DNA from 3 places in the Streptomyces sp. SudanB25_2051 genome. Region 1 is predicted to be linked to each of the others. Evidence: predicted binding sites of a transcription regulator. Region 1 holds the regulator's gene; each other region holds the start of a gene.
What was found. The regulator HrcA, encoded in region 1, represses chaperone genes, less so after heat shock. The targets are predictions, from matches to a motif close to TTNGCACTCNGNNNNNCNGAGTGCNAA.
Positions count from the first base shown of each region.

Region 1 (5,321 bases):
GTCCACTCCCCGCACACCAGGTGGTGCGGGTGCACCAGCACGTCCACGGCCTCGCCCGCCTCGTCGGGCGCGACGCCCTCCCGTACGGCGTCCTCCCGCAGCGCGTCCCGCTCGCGCACCAGCACCTCGTCCAGCCCCACGGCGCCGAACACCTGCGCGCCGGCGAACGCGGCGGCGCCCAGCACATGGTCGAAGTGCGGGTGGCTCAGTGCGATGTGCGTCACGCGCCGCCCGCCCAGCAGCCGCTGCGTCTGCGCCCTGATCGCGGCGCCCTCCCGCAGCGTGGAACCCGCGTCGAACAGCAGCGCGGCGTCCTCGCCGACGACCAGCCCGACCGTGGCGTCCCAGCCCGGAAGCCGCCTGCGGCCGACGCCGGCCGCCAGCCGCTCCCAACCGAACTCTTCCCAAGCGACGTCCATACCGCGACGCTATCGGCAATGCCCCCGGCGGGCGCGCGGTACGGTGATCGGCCCCCGCGCGCTGTCACGCCCGTCACGTCGCCCTTGCCAGGCATTGACCCCGGCGCCGTACACTGGCCGCGGGGATGATTGGCACTCGGACACGGCGAGTGCCAGCAGACGTCAGTGAACCGGAGCCAGCTGGAGGTGCGCGCCGTGCTCAGTGAACGCAGACTCGAGGTGCTGCGCGCGATCGTCCAGGACTACGTCGGTACGGAGGAGCCCGTCGGCTCCAAGGCGCTCACCGAGCGCCACAACCTGGGCGTGTCGCCGGCCACCGTGCGCAACGACATGGCGGTGCTGGAGGAGGAGGGGTTCATCGCCCAGCCCCACACCAGCGCCGGCCGCATCCCCACGGACAAGGGCTACCGCCTCTTCGTCGACAAGCTCGCCGGAGTCAAGCCGCTGTCGCCGCCGGAGCGCCGGGCCATCCAGAACTTCCTGGAGGGCGCGGTCGACCTGGACGACGTCGTGGGACGCACGGTCCGGCTGCTCGCCCAGCTCACCCGCCAGGTCGCGGTGGTGCAGTACCCCTCGCTGACCCGGTCGACGGTGCGCCACGTCGAGCTGCTGTCGCTGGCCCCGGCCCGGCTGATGCTCGTCCTGATCACGGACACCGGACGGGTGGAGCAGCGCATGGTCGACTGCCCCGCCCCGTTCGGCGAGACGTCCGTCGCCGACCTGCGTGCCCGGCTGAACAGCCAGGTCGTCGGCCGGCGGTTCACCGACGTGCCGCAGCTGGTGCAGGACCTCCCGGAGTCCTTCGAACCGGAGGACCGGGGCACGGTCTCCACGGTGCTCTCCACGCTGCTGGAGACGCTGGTGGAGGAGACCGAGGAGCGCCTGGTGATCGGCGGCACCGCCAATCTCACGCGCTTCGGACACGACTTCCCGCTCACCATCCGGCCCGTGCTGGAGGCACTGGAGGAGCAGGTCGTGCTCCTCAAGCTGCTCGGCGAGGCGACAGATCCGGCCATGACCGTACGTATCGGCCACGAGAACGCCCATGAGGGGCTCAACTCCACGTCCGTCGTCGCGGTCGGCTACGGTTCGGGCGACGAGGCGGTCGCCAAACTCGGCGTGGTCGGACCGACCCGCATGGACTACCCCGGAACGATGGGAGCGGTACGCGCAGTGGCACGTTACGTCGGACAGATCCTGGCGGAGTCGTAAGTGGCCACGGACTACTACGCCGTACTCGGCGTGCGCCGCGACGCGTCCCAGGACGAGATCAAGAAGGCATTCCGGCGGCTCGCCCGCGAGCTGCACCCGGATGTCAACCCCGATCCGAAGACGCAGGAGCGGTTCAAGGAGATCAACGCCGCCTACGAGGTGCTGTCGGACCCGCAGAAGAAGCAGGTCTACGACCTCGGTGGCGACCCGCTGTCCTCGTCCGGCGGCGCCGGCGCGGGCGCGGGCTTCGGCGCGGGCGGCTTCGGGAACTTCTCCGACATCATGGACGCCTTCTTCGGCACGGCGTCCCAGCGCGGTCCCCGGTCGCGCACCCGCCGCGGCCAGGACGCGATGATCCGCCTGGAGATCGAGCTCGACGAGGCCGCCTTCGGCACCACGAAGGAGATCCAGGTCGACACGGCCGTCGTGTGCACCACGTGCTCCGGCGAGGGCGCCGCGCCCGGCACGACCGCGCAGACCTGCGACATGTGCCGCGGCCGCGGTGAGGTGTCGCAGGTGACGCGGTCCTTCCTGGGCCAGGTCATGACGTCCCGCCCCTGCCCGCAGTGCCAGGGCTTCGGCACGGTCGTGCCCACCCCGTGCCCGGAGTGCGCGGGCGACGGCCGGGTGCGCTCCCGCCGCACGCTCACGGTCAAGATCCCGGCCGGCGTCGACAACGGCACGCGCATCCAGCTCGCGGGCGAGGGCGAGGTCGGTCCCGGCGGCGGCCCGGCCGGCGACCTGTACGTGGAGATCCACGAGCTGCCGCACCCGGTGTTCCAGCGGCGCGGCGACGACCTGCACTGCACGGTGACGATCCCGATGACGGCGGGCGCCCTCGGCACGAAGGTGCCGCTGGAGACGCTCGACGGCCTGGAGGAGGTCGACATCCGGCCGGGCACCCAGTCGGGCCAGTCGATCCCGCTGCACGGCCGGGGCGTGACGCACCTGCGCGGCGGCGGGCGCGGCGACCTCGTCGTCCACGTCGAGGTGCAGACGCCCCAGAAGCTCGACGCGGAGCAGGAGCGCCTGCTGCGGGAGCTGGCCAAGCTGCGCGGCGAGGAGCGGCCCATGGGCCAGTTCGCGCCGGGCCAGCAGGGTCTGTTCTCCCGCCTGAAGGACGCGTTCAACGGCCGCTAGCCCCGGCTCGTACGGGAGCGGCCGCACCCCCGCGGCCCGTGCGGGCTCCGGTCGCCGGTGCGGCCGGACGCCCGCCCGGCGCGGGGTTCGGCGGCGGCGCGGGGCGTGACACCATGCGTGCATGTCCTCCGCGCTGACCGATCTCTGCCGCTTCCCGATCGTGCAGGCGCCCATGGCCGGCGGCGCCTCCTGCCCGGGGCTGGCCGCCGCCGTGTCCGAGGCGGGCGGCCTGGGCTTCCTTGCCGCCGGGTACAAGACGGCGGACGGCATGTACCAGGAGGTCCAGCGGGTCCGGGCGCTCACGGCCCGCCCGTTCGGCGTGAACCTGTTCATGCCGCAGCCGGGCCAGGCGGACCCCGCCGCGGTCGACGTCTACCGCCAGCAGCTCGCCGGCGAGGCCGCCTGGTACGACACCCCGCTCGGCGACACCGACCGGGGCCGCGACGACGGCTACGACGCGAAGCTGGCGATCCTGCTGGACGATCCGGTGCCGGTCGTGTCGTTCACGTTCGGCTGCCCCGCGGCCGACACGGTGGCGGCCCTCGCGCGCGTGGGCACCCTTACGGTCGTCACGGTCACCAGCGCCGACGAGGCGCGGGCGGCCGAGCGCGCCGGGGCCGACGCCGTGTGCGTCCAGGGCGTGGAGGCGGGCGGCCACCAGGGCACCCACCGCGACGACCCGGAGACGGAGACGTCCGGTACGGGTCTGCTGGCGCTGATCACCCAGGTCCGCGAGGCCGTACGGCTGCCGATCCTCGCCGCGGGCGGGCTGATGCGCGGCGCCCAGATCGCCGCCGTCCTCGCGGCGGGGGCCGAGGCCGCGCAGCTCGGCACCGCGTTCCTGGTGTGCCCCGAGTCCGGCGCCGACCCGGTGCACAAACGGGCCCTGACGGACCCGCTGTTCACCCACACCGAGCTGACCCGCGCCTTCTCGGGCCGCCCCGCGCGGGGCCTGGTCAACCGGTTCATGCGGGAGCACGGTCCGTACGCCCCGGCCGCGTACCCCGAGGTGCACCATCTGACCAGCGGGCTGCGCAAGGCGGCCGCCGTCGCGAAGGACCCGCAGGGCATGGCCCTGTGGGCCGGGCAGGGCCACCGGCTGGCCCGCGAACTGCCCGCCGGGCGGCTCGTCGAAGTACTCCGTTCCGAACTCCGGTCCGCCCTTGAGGCGCCGGCCCTGAGAGGTGTGTCATGACCGCCCCCGTCTTCGTCGTCGAGCAGGTTCCCGCCGGGCCCGAGTACGTCCTCGACGGCCCGGAAGGCCGCCACGCGGTGTCCGTGCGGCGGCTCAACCCCGGCGAGGACGTGGTCCTCACCGACGGGCGGGGCCGCTGGACCGAGGGCGTCGTCAAGGCCGCCGAGGGCAAGGACCGGCTCGTCGTCATGGACCTGAACGGGATCCGGGAGGAGCCGGAGCCCGAGCCGCGCATCACCGTCGTCCAGGCTCTCCCCAAGGGCGACCGGGGCGAGCTCGCCGTCGAGACGATGACGGAGACCGGCGTCGACGCGATCGTGCCGTGGCAGGCCGCCCGCTGCATCACCCAGTGGCGCGGCGACCGGGGCGCGAAGTCCCTGGCGAAGTGGCGGGCCACCGCCCGCGAGGCCGGCAAGCAGTCCCGCCGGGTCCGCTTCCCCGAGGTCGCCGCGGCCATGACCACCAAGCAGGTCGCCGGGCTGCTGGCCGAGGCGGACTTCGCGGCCGTCCTGCACGAGGAGGGCGCCGAACCGCTCGCGACCGCGCCGCTCCCCGCGGCCGGCCGCGTCGTGCTGGTCGTCGGCCCCGAGGGCGGGGTGGCGCCCGACGAGCTCGCGGCGTTCGCGGAGGCCGGCGCCAGGCCGTACCGGCTCGGGCGCAGCGTCCTGCGCACCTCGACGGCCGGTACGGCGGCGACGGCGCTCCTCCTGGGCCGCACGGGCCGCTGGTCCTGACCCAGTCCTGACCCACCGCCCCGGCACGCCCCCGCCCCACCCGGCGGCGGCCCCGGCGGCGCGACCCGGCAGGGCCCCAGGTCCGGCGGTCCCGGCACCGCCCTCCCGGTCCGCCGCCGTTTCCGGGGCGGGTGTGCGGCGGACCCGAGCGGCGGCCCGCCGGGCGGCGATAGGGTACGGACGTATCTGCCGTCCGAGTCGAGAGAGGGCCGCCAGCATGGCCGGAGAGCCGCGCAGCGACTGCCTGTTCTGCAAGATCGTGTCGGGGGAGGTGCCCGCAACCGTCGTCCGCGAGACGGAGACCACGCTCGCGTTCCGCGACATCAACCCGCAGGCGCCGACGCACGTGCTGGTCATCCCCAAGGCGCACCACGCCGACGCCGCCGCGCTCGCCGCCGCCGCGCCGGAGGCCGCCGCCGACGTGCTGCGCGAGGCCGGCGAGGTCGCCGCGCAGGAGAAGGTGGCCGAGAGCGGCTACCGGATCGTCTTCAACACGGGCACCGGAGCCGGGCAGACCGTCTTCCACGCGCACGCCCACGTCCTCGGCGGCCGCGGCCTCGAGTGGCCGCCCGGATAGACCCCGTGTCCGTACGAGAGCTCGTCGTGCTGGGCACCGCAAGC
Region 1 covers NZ_OZ186787.1:1,930,603-1,935,923, reverse strand. The annotation lists gene ACSUPT_RS08600 (MBL fold metallo-hydrolase) at 1-419, opposite strand, end outside; gene hrcA (heat-inducible transcriptional repressor HrcA) at 615-1,631, shown strand; gene dnaJ (molecular chaperone DnaJ) at 1,632-2,771, shown strand; gene ACSUPT_RS08585 (nitronate monooxygenase) at 2,893-3,966, shown strand; gene ACSUPT_RS08580 (16S rRNA (uracil(1498)-N(3))-methyltransferase) at 3,963-4,700, shown strand; gene ACSUPT_RS08575 (histidine triad nucleotide-binding protein) at 4,918-5,277, shown strand; gene ACSUPT_RS08570 (ribonuclease Z) at 5,283-5,321, shown strand, end outside.

Region 2 (5,321 bases), 1.0 Mb from region 1:
GGATGTCGCTCACGTTCATCAGGACGACGACGGAGCCCAGCACCAGGTACAGGATCGCCATCACCGGCACCAGCCACTGCGTGACCGACGCGATGCGCCGTACGCCGCCGAAGACGACCAGGCCCAGCAGCAGGGCGACGGCCGCGCCGATCACCGGGGCGAGGCCGTCGGAGTTCTCGGCGCCGAGGGAGCCGCTGACGACGGCGGTGATGGTGTTGGACTGCACGGCGTTGAAGACGAAGCCGAAGGTCACCGTGATCGTCACGGCGAAGAGGAAGCCCAGCCACGGCTTCTTCAGGCCGCGCCGCATGTAGTACGCCGGGCCGCCCCGGTACGTGCCGTCCTCGTCGCGCACCTTGTACAGCTGCGCCAGCGTCGACTCCACGAACGCGGAGGCCGCGCCGACGATCGCCATGACCCACATCCAGAACACCGCGCCGGCGCCGCCGAGCGTGATCGCGCCCGCGACACCCGCGATGTTGCCCGTGCCGACACGGGCGGCCGCCGAGATGGTGAACGCCCCGAACGACGAGACGGGCTTGCGGCTCGCGTCCCCGTCCGGCGCGGGCGCCGGGTCCTTCAGCACCCGGAACATCTCCGGGAGCAGCCGCAGCTGCACGCCGCGGGAGCGCAGGGTGAACCAGAGGCCCGCGAGCACGACGACCGGGATGAGCAGATAGGTCCAGAAGACGTCGTTGACGTCCACGATCAGGGAATCGAGGGTCTGCACGGGAATCCTTGTGGGGGTCGACTGCACAAGGGCCTCCGCGTCGGGAGACCCGCCCCATCGTCACATAGAGCGGCAATCCGCCCTAACCCCGCCAGGGGGCCGCGTGACATGTCCCACTCGGCCGCGGACCCGCCCGTACGACCGCATCCCGCCGCGTAGTCCCGCGGACACCGTACGGGGTTTCTGGGACGGCGTACGGGGTCCTGGGCGGCGTACGGGCCCGCGGACGACGTACGGGCCCCGGGACGGCGGAAGGGCGGCACCCCCGCGCCGGGGGTGCCGCCCTTCCGTACCGCTACTACCGGACTGGTCCGATCCGCGAGGATCAGAAGTCCATGTCACCGCCCGGCATGCCGCCGCCGGCCGGCGCGGACGCCTTCTCCGGCTTGTCGGCGATGACGGCCTCGGTGGTGAGGAACAGCGCGGCGATCGACGCGGCGTTCTGCAGCGCGGAACGCGTCACCTTCGCCGGGTCGATGATGCCCTCGGCGACCAGGTCGACGTACTCGCCGGTCGCGGCGTTCAGGCCGTGGCCCGGGGTGAGGTTGCGCACCTTCTCCACCACGACGCCGCCCTCGAGGCCGGCGTTGACGGCGATCTGCTTGAGCGGGGCCTCCAGGGCGGCCTTGACGGCGGCGGCACCGGTGGCCTCGTCGCCCTCCAGCTCCAGCTTCTCGAAGACGCTGGACGCCTGGAGCAGGGCCACGCCACCACCGGCGACGATGCCCTCCTCGACGGCGGCCTTGGCGTTGCGCACCGCGTCCTCGATGCGGTGCTTGCGCTCCTTCAGCTCGACCTCGGTGGCGGCACCGGCCTTGATGACGGCCACGCCGCCGGCCAGCTTCGCCAGACGCTCCTGGAGCTTCTCGCGGTCGTAGTCCGAGTCGGAGTTCTCGATCTCGGCGCGGATCTGGTTGACGCGGCCCTGGACCTGCTCGCTGTCACCGGCACCGTCGACGATCGTCGTCTCGTCCTTGGTGATGACGACCTTGCGGGCGCGGCCCAGGAGGTCCAGACCGGCGTTCTCCAGCTTGAGGCCGACCTCCTCGGAGATGACCTGGCCACCCGTGAGGATGGCGATGTCGCCGAGCATGGCCTTGCGGCGGTCGCCGAAGCCCGGGGCCTTGACGGCGACGGACTTGAACGTGCCGCGGATCTTGTTGACGACCAGCGTGGAGAGCGCCTCGCCCTCGACGTCCTCGGCGATGATCAGCAGCGGCTTGCCCGACTGCATGACCTTCTCCAGCAGCGGGAGGAGGTCCTTCACCGCGGAGACCTTGGAGTTGACGATGAGGATGTACGGGTCCTCGAGGACGGCCTCCATGCGCTCCATGTCGGTCGCGAAGTACGCCGAGATGTAGCCCTTGTCGAAGCGCATACCCTCGGTGAGCTCCAGCTCCAGCCCGAAGGTGTTGGACTCCTCGACGGTGATGACGCCTTCCTTGCCGACCTTGTCCATGGCCTCGGCGATCAGCTCGCCGATCTGGGTGTCGGCGGCGGAGATGGAGGCGGTGGAGGCGATCTGCTCCTTGGTCTCCACGTCCTTCGCCTGCTCCAGCAGCGCGCCGGAGACGGCCTCGACGGCCTTCTCGATACCGCGCTTCAGGGCCATCGGGTTGGCACCGGCGGCGACGTTGCGCAGGCCCTCGCGGACCAGCGCCTGGGCGAGCACGGTCGCGGTGGTCGTACCGTCACCGGCGACGTCGTCCGTCTTCTTGGCGACTTCCTTGACCAGCTCGGCGCCGATCTTCTCGTACGGGTCCTCGAGCTCGATCTCCTTGGCGATGGACACACCATCGTTGGTGATCGTGGGGGCGCCCCACTTCTTCTCGAGGACGACGTTGCGACCCTTGGGACCAAGGGTGACCTTGACGGCGTCGGCGAGCTGGTTCATCCCGCGCTCGAGACCGCGCCGTGCCTCCTCGTCGAACGCGATGATCTTGGCCATGTGAAGTGGTCCTCCCGGACTGGGGTGGATTGCTCCGGACCGCGCTGGCGCCCGCGACGGACGGCCCGCGTGCCGTGTGGTTCCTTGCCCCACACGCCCTGCCGGCCTCACCGACGAGGTCCTTCGTTGTCACTCTCACTCGCAGAGTGCTAACGCCAATGATTAGCACTCGCCCTATGAGAGTGCAAGCGCCTCCCCCATTCCCGGACCCCGAGCCCCCGGCCCCCCACCCCCGAAACCCACCCCGCCACACACCCCCGGGAGGCCCCTCCCCGCTGCCGCGCCAGCCCCGCCACAAGCCGCCCCGGCCGCCCCCTCCACTCCCGCACCCCCCGCCGACGGCCGCCCAGGCCGCGCCCTCGACTCCCTCACCACCCGCCGACGGGCGCGCAGGCCGCGCCCCTTCCGCCGTGCACCCCCCACCCGACCCGCAGCCGCCGCGGACTCAGCCCCGTGCGGGGCGCACTGCCGCTGCACGCCGGGCCGCCCCCCGTGCGCGCCGCCGCTGTCGCTGCGAGCAGCACAGCCCAGTGCGGGGCGCACTGCCGCGGCCCCTGCCGCCTGCACCCGCGCCCCCGCCGCGACTGCGCCCCCGTGCAGCACCACGCCACCCTGCGGGCCGCGCCGGGCCGCTGCCCCGCTGTGGGCATGCGTTCCGCCCGGGGCGGAACGGGTGGGCACAGCGGACCCGGCGGGTGCCCCTTCCCGCGCGCACCGCACAAGGGGGCACCCTCCCGGGCGGGGCACCCCGTTGTGCCCACCCTCCCCCAAGCTCTCGGCTTCGCTCGAGCAGGGGGGACCCCCATCGCCCCTGGGGGTACCCCCTGGACGAAGTCCTTGGGGGAGGAATGACTGCCCACAACGGGTGGGCGCAGCAGGGGCACCGCAGGGGGCTGGCCCACATGGATGGGGGTCGGCCCGCAGGGGGGCGGCGGGCAGGACGAAGGGCTCGACTCCTGGGGGAGTGCGAGCCCTTCGGGAATGCCGTTGGCCGGAACGCGTCGTGCTTAGACGGCGATCTTGACCATGTCCGCCTGCGGACCCTTCTGGCCCTGCGAGATCTCGAACTCGACCCGCTGGCCCTCCTCAAGGGTGCGGTAGCCGTCCATCTGGATCGCGCTGTAGTGCACGAAAACATCCGCACCACCGTCGACCGCGATGAAGCCGTACCCCTTCTCCGCGTTGAACCACTTGACGGTGCCCTGAGCCATGCCTAACTCCCCTATTACTGGCCCTTGCACAGGACCGCACTTCGCGGACCCGGGTCAGACCTCGCCCACTGACAGGGGTGGGCGTGCGCCGGAACGCGTCGACCGCGGCTGAATGTATCTGCCCAACTGCCCTCTGCAACAGGTCAATCAGACGAGAAATCCGTGCACCGGTGAACGGAAATGGTGGCTGGAATGGGCTGAATCCCGGGCAAGTCGGGCCGACAAAGGGCGCAAATCACGCATCGCGCAACGCCAGTTTGGCTACTTCTTGTCGGAACCCGGCGCATTCTCATATGCGCCCGGCACAGGCGGGGCGGGGAACTGCCCCAACTCTACCGCGCTCAATCCCCCTACTTTTCCGGGGAATGCGGGAACGGAATCGCCCCCTCCCCCGCCCGGCCGGAAGCCGTGGGCGGGGAGAGGGGGCGCTGTCGTGCGCGGCCGGCCGGGCGGCCTCAGCCGCCGGCGACCGCCGGGATGATCGAGACGCCCGCGCCCTCCGGCGTGGCCGTGGCGAGGCCCTGCTCGAAGCGGACGTCGTCGTCGTTGACGTACACGTTCACGAAGCGGCGCAGCTGGCCCTGGTCGTCCAGGACGCGGGCGGCGATGCCCGGGTGGTTCTTCTCCAGGGACTCGATGACCTCCGCGAGGGTCGCGCCCTCCGCGGGGACCTCGGCCTGGCCGCCCGTGTACGTGCGGAGGATGGTGGGGATGCGGACGTTGACGCTCATGGTGCGTGTCTCCCTGGGGCTTAGTTGGCGAGGCCGGCGTCGCGGAACGCGTCCAGGCTCGGGCGGATCGTCGCGGTGGGACCGGTCGTCGGGGCGACCGCGTCGAGGGTCTTCAGTCCGTCGCCGGTGTTGAGGACGACGGTGGTGAGGGACGGGTCCAGCAGGCCGTTCTCGATCAGCTTGCGCGTGACGCCCACGGTCACCCCGCCGGCCGTCTCGGCGAAGATGCCCTCGGTGCGGGCCAGCAGCTTGATCGCGTCGACCACCTGCTCGTCGTTCACGTCCTCGACGGCGCCGCCCGTGCGGCGGGCGATGTCCAGCACGTAGGGGCCGTCGGCCGGGTTGCCGATGGCGAGCGACTTGGCGATGGTGTTCGGCTTCTGGGGGCGTACGACGTCGTGGCCCGCCTTGAACGCGGCCGACACCGGGGAGCAGCCCTCTGCCTGCGCGCCGAAGATCTTGTACGGCTTCTCCTCGACCAGGCCCAGCCTGATCAGCTCCTGGAGACCCTTGTCGATCTTGGTGAGCTGGGAGCCGGACGCGATCGGGACGACGAGCTGGTCCGGCAGGCGCCAGCCGAGCTGCTCGCAGATCTCGTACGCGAGGGTCTTGGAGCCCTCGGCGTAGTACGGCCGCAGGTTGACGTTGACGAAGCCCCAGCCCTCGCCGAGCGGGTCGCCGATGAGCTCCGAGCAGAAGCG
Region 2 covers NZ_OZ186787.1:2,949,271-2,954,591, forward strand. The annotation lists gene ACSUPT_RS13005 (alanine/glycine:cation symporter family protein) at 1-730, opposite strand, end outside; gene groL (chaperonin GroEL) at 1,056-2,678, opposite strand; gene ACSUPT_RS13015 (cold-shock protein) at 3,686-3,889, opposite strand; gene ACSUPT_RS13020 (ubiquitin-like small modifier protein 1) at 4,345-4,620, opposite strand; gene thrC (threonine synthase) at 4,641-5,321, opposite strand, start outside.
Region 2: a site for HrcA is predicted at 2,805-2,831, ahead of groL (chaperonin GroEL). Genes of this name have one in related genera too.

Region 3 (5,321 bases), 2.1 Mb from region 1:
GTCCGCGTCGGCGCACGCCCGGTCGAAGACGGCGCGCAGTCCGGTGCCGGGCGGCATGCAGACGACCGGGTGGGCGGCGAGGTCGCGCAGGGTGACCCGGGGCAGCGCCGCCAGGGGGTGGCCGGGCGGGACGGCCGCGACGAGCCGTTCGCTGAGGAGGGCCAGCGCCTCCAGCCCCTCGGGCGGCGGGGCGGGGGTGCCGACGAGCGCCAGGTCGAGGGTGCCGGCGCGGACCGCTTCGACGAGCCGGTCCGAGTCGTCCTCCCGCAGCAGGACCTCCACGCCGGGGTGGGCCTCGTGGAAGGCGGCGAGGGCGTCGAACAGCGGGGTGAGGGTGCAGCCGACGACCATGCCGAGCGCGAGCCGGCCCCGGACCAGGCCCGTCACCTCCCCCACCGCCCGCCCGAGCGCGTCGGCGGCGGCGAGCGCGGCGCGGGCGTGCGCGAGGGCGGCCTCCCCGGCGGCGGTGAGCGTGACCGTGCGCGCCGACCGGTCGAACAGTTCGGCGCCCAGCTCCTTCTCCAGGCCGCGGACGCGCGCGCTCACCCCCGACTGGCTGATGTGGACGCGCTCGGCGGCGCGGGTGAAATTGCGCTCCTCGGCGACCGCGACGAAGTACTCCAGCTGCCTCAGATCCATGAGCCCGGATTCTAGTCGCGAGCAGAACCATCTGTTGGACTTCTGATCGCGGGCTGGCGAGGCTGGGAGGCGCAAGCCCGCACATGCCAGGAGGAAGCCATGCCGGAGCAGTACGAGAAGGCCATGCGGCCCGAGGACCTCACCCGCCTGTTCGTGGAGCGGTCGAACGCGGGCGACGCGGCCGGGGTCGCCGCGCTCTACGAGGAGGACGCCGTGATGGCGTACCCGCCGGGGCAGCGGACGGTGGGCCGGGAGGCCATCCGGGCGCTGTGGGAGCGGGTGCTGGCGGACCGGCCCCGCTTCGAGCCGGAGCCGCCGCTGCCGACGCTGGTCTGCGGCGACCTCGCGCTCACCTCGACGCCGCCGAAGGACGGGGCGGGGGCGCGGGCGCAGGTGGCGCGGCGCCAGCCGGACGGGAGCTGGCTCCGGGTGCTGGACCAGCCGGAGTTCACCCGGCCGCGCGACTGAGGCCGCGCGGCCGATCCGGGAACGGGCGAGGCCCGGCCCCCCTCGCGGGGGTACCGGGCCTCGTCGTATGCGGGCCGGCCGGGGCCGTCTCGCACGGATGACCGTGGGTCAGTGGGAGTGGCCGTGGCCGTGGCCGTGACCCGCGTCCGCCGGCTCCTCTTCCTTCTTCTCCACCACGAGGGTCTCGGTGGTGAGGAGGAGGGAGGCGATCGACGCGGCGTTCTCCAGCGCCGAGCGGGTGACCTTCACCGGGTCGATGACGCCGGCCTTGACCAGGTCGCCGTACTCGCCGGTGGCGGCGTTGAAGCCCTGGCCCTTGTCGAGCTCGGCGACCTTCGAGGTGATGACGTAGCCCTCGAGGCCGGCGTTCTCGGCGATCCAGCGCAGCGGCTCGACGGCGGCGCGGCGGACGACCGCGACACCGGTGGCCTCGTCGCCGGTCTTGCCGAGGTTGTCCTCCAGCACCTTCACGGCGTGGACGAGCGCGGAGCCACCACCGGAGACGATGCCCTCCTCGACCGCGGCGCGGGTCGCGGAGATGGCGTCCTCCAGACGGTGCTTCTTCTCCTTCAGCTCCACCTCGGTGGCGGCGCCGACCTTGATGACGCACACGCCGCCGGCGAGCTTCGCGAGGCGCTCCTGCAGCTTCTCGCGGTCCCAGTCGGAGTCGGTCGTCTCGATCTCGGCCTTGATCTGCGCGACGCGGCCGGCGACGTCCTCGGACTTGCCGCCGCCGTCGACGATGGTGGTGTCGTCCTTGGTGACGGTGACGCGGCGGGCGGTGCCCAGCACGTCCAGGCCGACCTGGTCGAGCTTGAGGCCGACCTCCTCCGCGACGACGGTGGCGCCGGTGAGGGCGGCCATGTCGCCGAGCATCGCCTTGCGGCGGTCGCCGAAGCCGGGCGCCTTGACCGCGACGGCGTTGAACGTGCCGCGGATCTTGTTGACGACCAGCGTGGAGAGGGCCTCGCCCTCGACGTCCTCGGCGATGATCAGCAGCGGCTTGGAGCCACCGGACTGGATGATCTTCTCCAGCAGCGGCAGCAGGTCCGCGATGGCGGCGATCTTGCCCTGGTGGATCAGGATGTACGGGTCGTCGAGGACGGCCTCCATACGCTCCTGGTCGGTGACCATGTACGGCGACAGGTAGCCCTTGTCGAACGCCATGCCCTCGGTGAAGTCGAGCTCCAGGCCGAAGGTGTTGGACTCCTCGACGGTGATGACGCCGTCCTTGCCGACCTTGTCCATGGCCTCGGCGATCAGCTCGCCGACCTGCTGGTCCTGGGCGGACAGCGCGGCGACCGCGGCGATGTCGGACTTCTCGTCGATCGGGCGGGCCGTGGCGAGCAGCTCGTCGGAGACGGCCTTGACCGCGGCGTCGATGCCCTTCTTCAGGGCGGCCGGGGAGGCGCCCGCGGCGACGTTGCGCAGACCCTCGCGGACCAGCGCCTGGGCCAGGACGGTGGCGGTGGTGGTGCCGTCACCCGCGATGTCGTTGGTCTTGGTCGCCACCTCCTTCACCAGCTGGGCGCCGAGGTTCTCGTACGGGTCCTCGACCTCGACCTCGCGGGCGATGGTGACACCGTCGTTGGTGATGGTGGGCGCACCGAACTTCTTGTCGATGACGACGTTGCGACCCTTGGGGCCGATCGTCACCTTGACGGTGTCGGCAAGCTTGTTGACGCCGCGCTCAAGGGCGCGACGGGCGTCCTCGTCGAACTTCAGGATCTTCGCCATGGGAGCGATTCAGCCCTCTCGGTACTGGGTGGAGAAAGAACGGCGCCCCTCGCCGCCCGGCGCACGTGCGGCAGCACAGCAGCGGGGGCCAGGGGCGCGGTTCACGGCACGTGGTGGATTACTTCTCGACGATGGCGAGCACGTCGCGGGCCGAGAGGACGAGGTACTCCTCGCCGCTGTACTTCACCTCGGTGCCGCCGTACTTGCTGTAGAGCACGATGTCGCCGGTCTTCACGTCGAGCGGCAGGCGCTCGCCGTTCTCGAAGCGGCCCGGGCCGACGGCCAGGACGACGCCCTCCTGGGGCTTCTCCTTGGCGGTGTCCGGAATGACCAGGCCAGAGGCCGTGGTCTGCTCGGCGTCGAGCGGCTGGACCACGATGCGGTCCTCGAGCGGCTTGATGGCAACCTTGGAGCTGGTGGTCGTCACGATCCGACCTCCCCCTTCGGAGATCTCACGGGGTCAACTGTCTGAGGTGGCGACCAGGTCGATCCGTCGTCGCGGGTGCCGGACCTGCCCGTCGCTGTGTTGGCACTCTCCTGTGGGGAGTGCCAGGGCCGAGACTATGACCGCGATTAGCACTCGGTCAAGCGGAGTGCCAGTCACGGCCGCGCGCCGCGCTCCCACCCGCACTGACGTGCGAGGCAGACCGCGTCCCCGCCGCGGCGAGGCGGGCCCCGGCACGCCACGCCGGGCCGGTACTCCACGCTGGGTCCGGCACTCCATGGCGGCCCGGTACTCCACGCCCCGTCCGGCACTGCACGCCCGGCCCGGCACTCCACGCCCGGTCCGGCACTCCATGGCGGCCCGGCGCTGCACGCCCGCTCCGGCACTCCATGGCGCGCGCCGCGCCCGGCGGCGGGTGCGCCCGACCGGAGCGCCAGGGCGCCGGCTAGACGTAGTCCTCCAGGCGGGCCACCGCGTATCCGCGCGCGGTGATGGTGTCCATGGCGCGGCGGATCATGTCGGCCATCGACCCCTTCCACTCGCCGCGCCCCCGGAAGTGGGTGAGGACGATGTCGCCGGGGTGGAGGTCGCGGTCCCATTCGCGCCACTCCATGCGGTCGGGGAACGCCTCGGCGGACCACAGCGGCACCGCCTTGATGCCGCAGTCGCGGGCGGCGCGCAGCGTGTCGGCGTCGTAGTTGCCGTACGGCGGGCGGAAGAGGGTGGGCCGCTTGCCGTACTGCCGCTCGATGACGTCCTGCTGGCCGCAGATCTCGCGCTTCTGCTCCTCGTACGACAGCGCGGGCATGTACGGGTGGGTCAGCGTGTGGTTGTGCAGGGCGACGCCGAGGCCCTGCATGCGCTTGAAGTAGCCGTAGTCCTCCTTGACCAGGTAGTCGCTGAGGAAGGCGCTGTACGGGATGTCCAGCTCGGACATCATCCGCAGCAGCTCCGGGTCCTTGTCGGAGCCGTCGTCGATGGTGAGGAAGACGACGCGGTCCTTGGTCGGGACGGTGGTGAAGACCGGCGGGAGGCTGGGGTCGCCGACCCCGAAGCCCTTGCGGAAGGTGATCTCCGGTTTCGTCCTGGGCGGGTCGGGGGGCAGGAGCGGGGTCTGCTTCAGCCCCCAGCGGCGGGCGACGGCCGCGCGGCGCGCCTGGGCCTTGCGGAACCGCTCGACGTACGCGGTCAGCGCCCCGGAGGCGGTGTCCGGCCGCGCCTGCGGGCCCTGCGCCCGGCCCGGCCCCTGGCCGGCCTGTGCCTCGCGGCCGTGCTGACCGGGCGGGGCCGCCGCCGCGCCGGGCGGGCGGGTCCCCTCCGCGGCGCAGGCCGTCCCCAGGGCGGCGACGAGCAGGCCCGTGACCATCCCCGTACGCACACGAGCCTTGGTCCGATTTACCGATGATGGAGGCTTTTGTCGTACAAGCTGCATGGCGCCGCATCCTGTCAGCGCGGCACCGCCGCACCCCGGCGACACCGCCGCCGGGCCGGCGCCCATCCCCCGGCCGGCCCACACTCGGCCAGAATGGGACGGGTGACCGATCTCGCCGCCTTCGAAGCCCTCCTCACCGACGAGGGCCGGGGCCTCCTCGCCGACCTGCGCCACTACGACCCCGCACAGGAGCTGGCCGTCGCCTCCCGGCTGCGCCGCGACCACCCCGCGGAGCTCGTGTCGGCGGCGCTCGGGCAGGCCCGGCTGCGGCAGCGGGCGGTGGCGAAGTTCGGCGCCGACGACGCGTACGCGATGTTCTTCACGCCCCACGGCGTCGAGCAGTCCACGCGCGCCTCCGTCGCCCGGCACCGGGCGGCGGCCTTCACGCGGCTCGGGGTGCGCAGCGTCGCGGACCTGTGCTGCGGCGTCGGCGGCGACGCGATCGCGCTGGCACGGGCCGGCATCGCCGTCCTGGCGGTGGACCGCGACCCGCTGACCGCGGCGGTCGCCCGCGCCAACGCCGCGGCGCTGGGCCTGGCCGACCTGATCGAGGTGCGCTGCGCCGATGTGACGGAGATCGACACCTCCCCGTACGACGCC
Region 3 covers NZ_OZ186787.1:4,035,446-4,040,766, reverse strand. The annotation lists gene ACSUPT_RS18305 (LysR family transcriptional regulator) at 1-639, opposite strand, end outside; gene ACSUPT_RS18300 (YybH family protein) at 739-1,107, shown strand; gene groL (chaperonin GroEL) at 1,216-2,844, opposite strand; gene groES (co-chaperone GroES) at 2,963-3,271, opposite strand; gene ACSUPT_RS18285 (polysaccharide deacetylase family protein) at 3,735-4,721, opposite strand; gene ACSUPT_RS18280 (class I SAM-dependent methyltransferase) at 4,815-5,321, shown strand, end outside.
Region 3: a site for HrcA is predicted at 3,418-3,444, ahead of groES (co-chaperone GroES). Genes of this name have one in related genera too.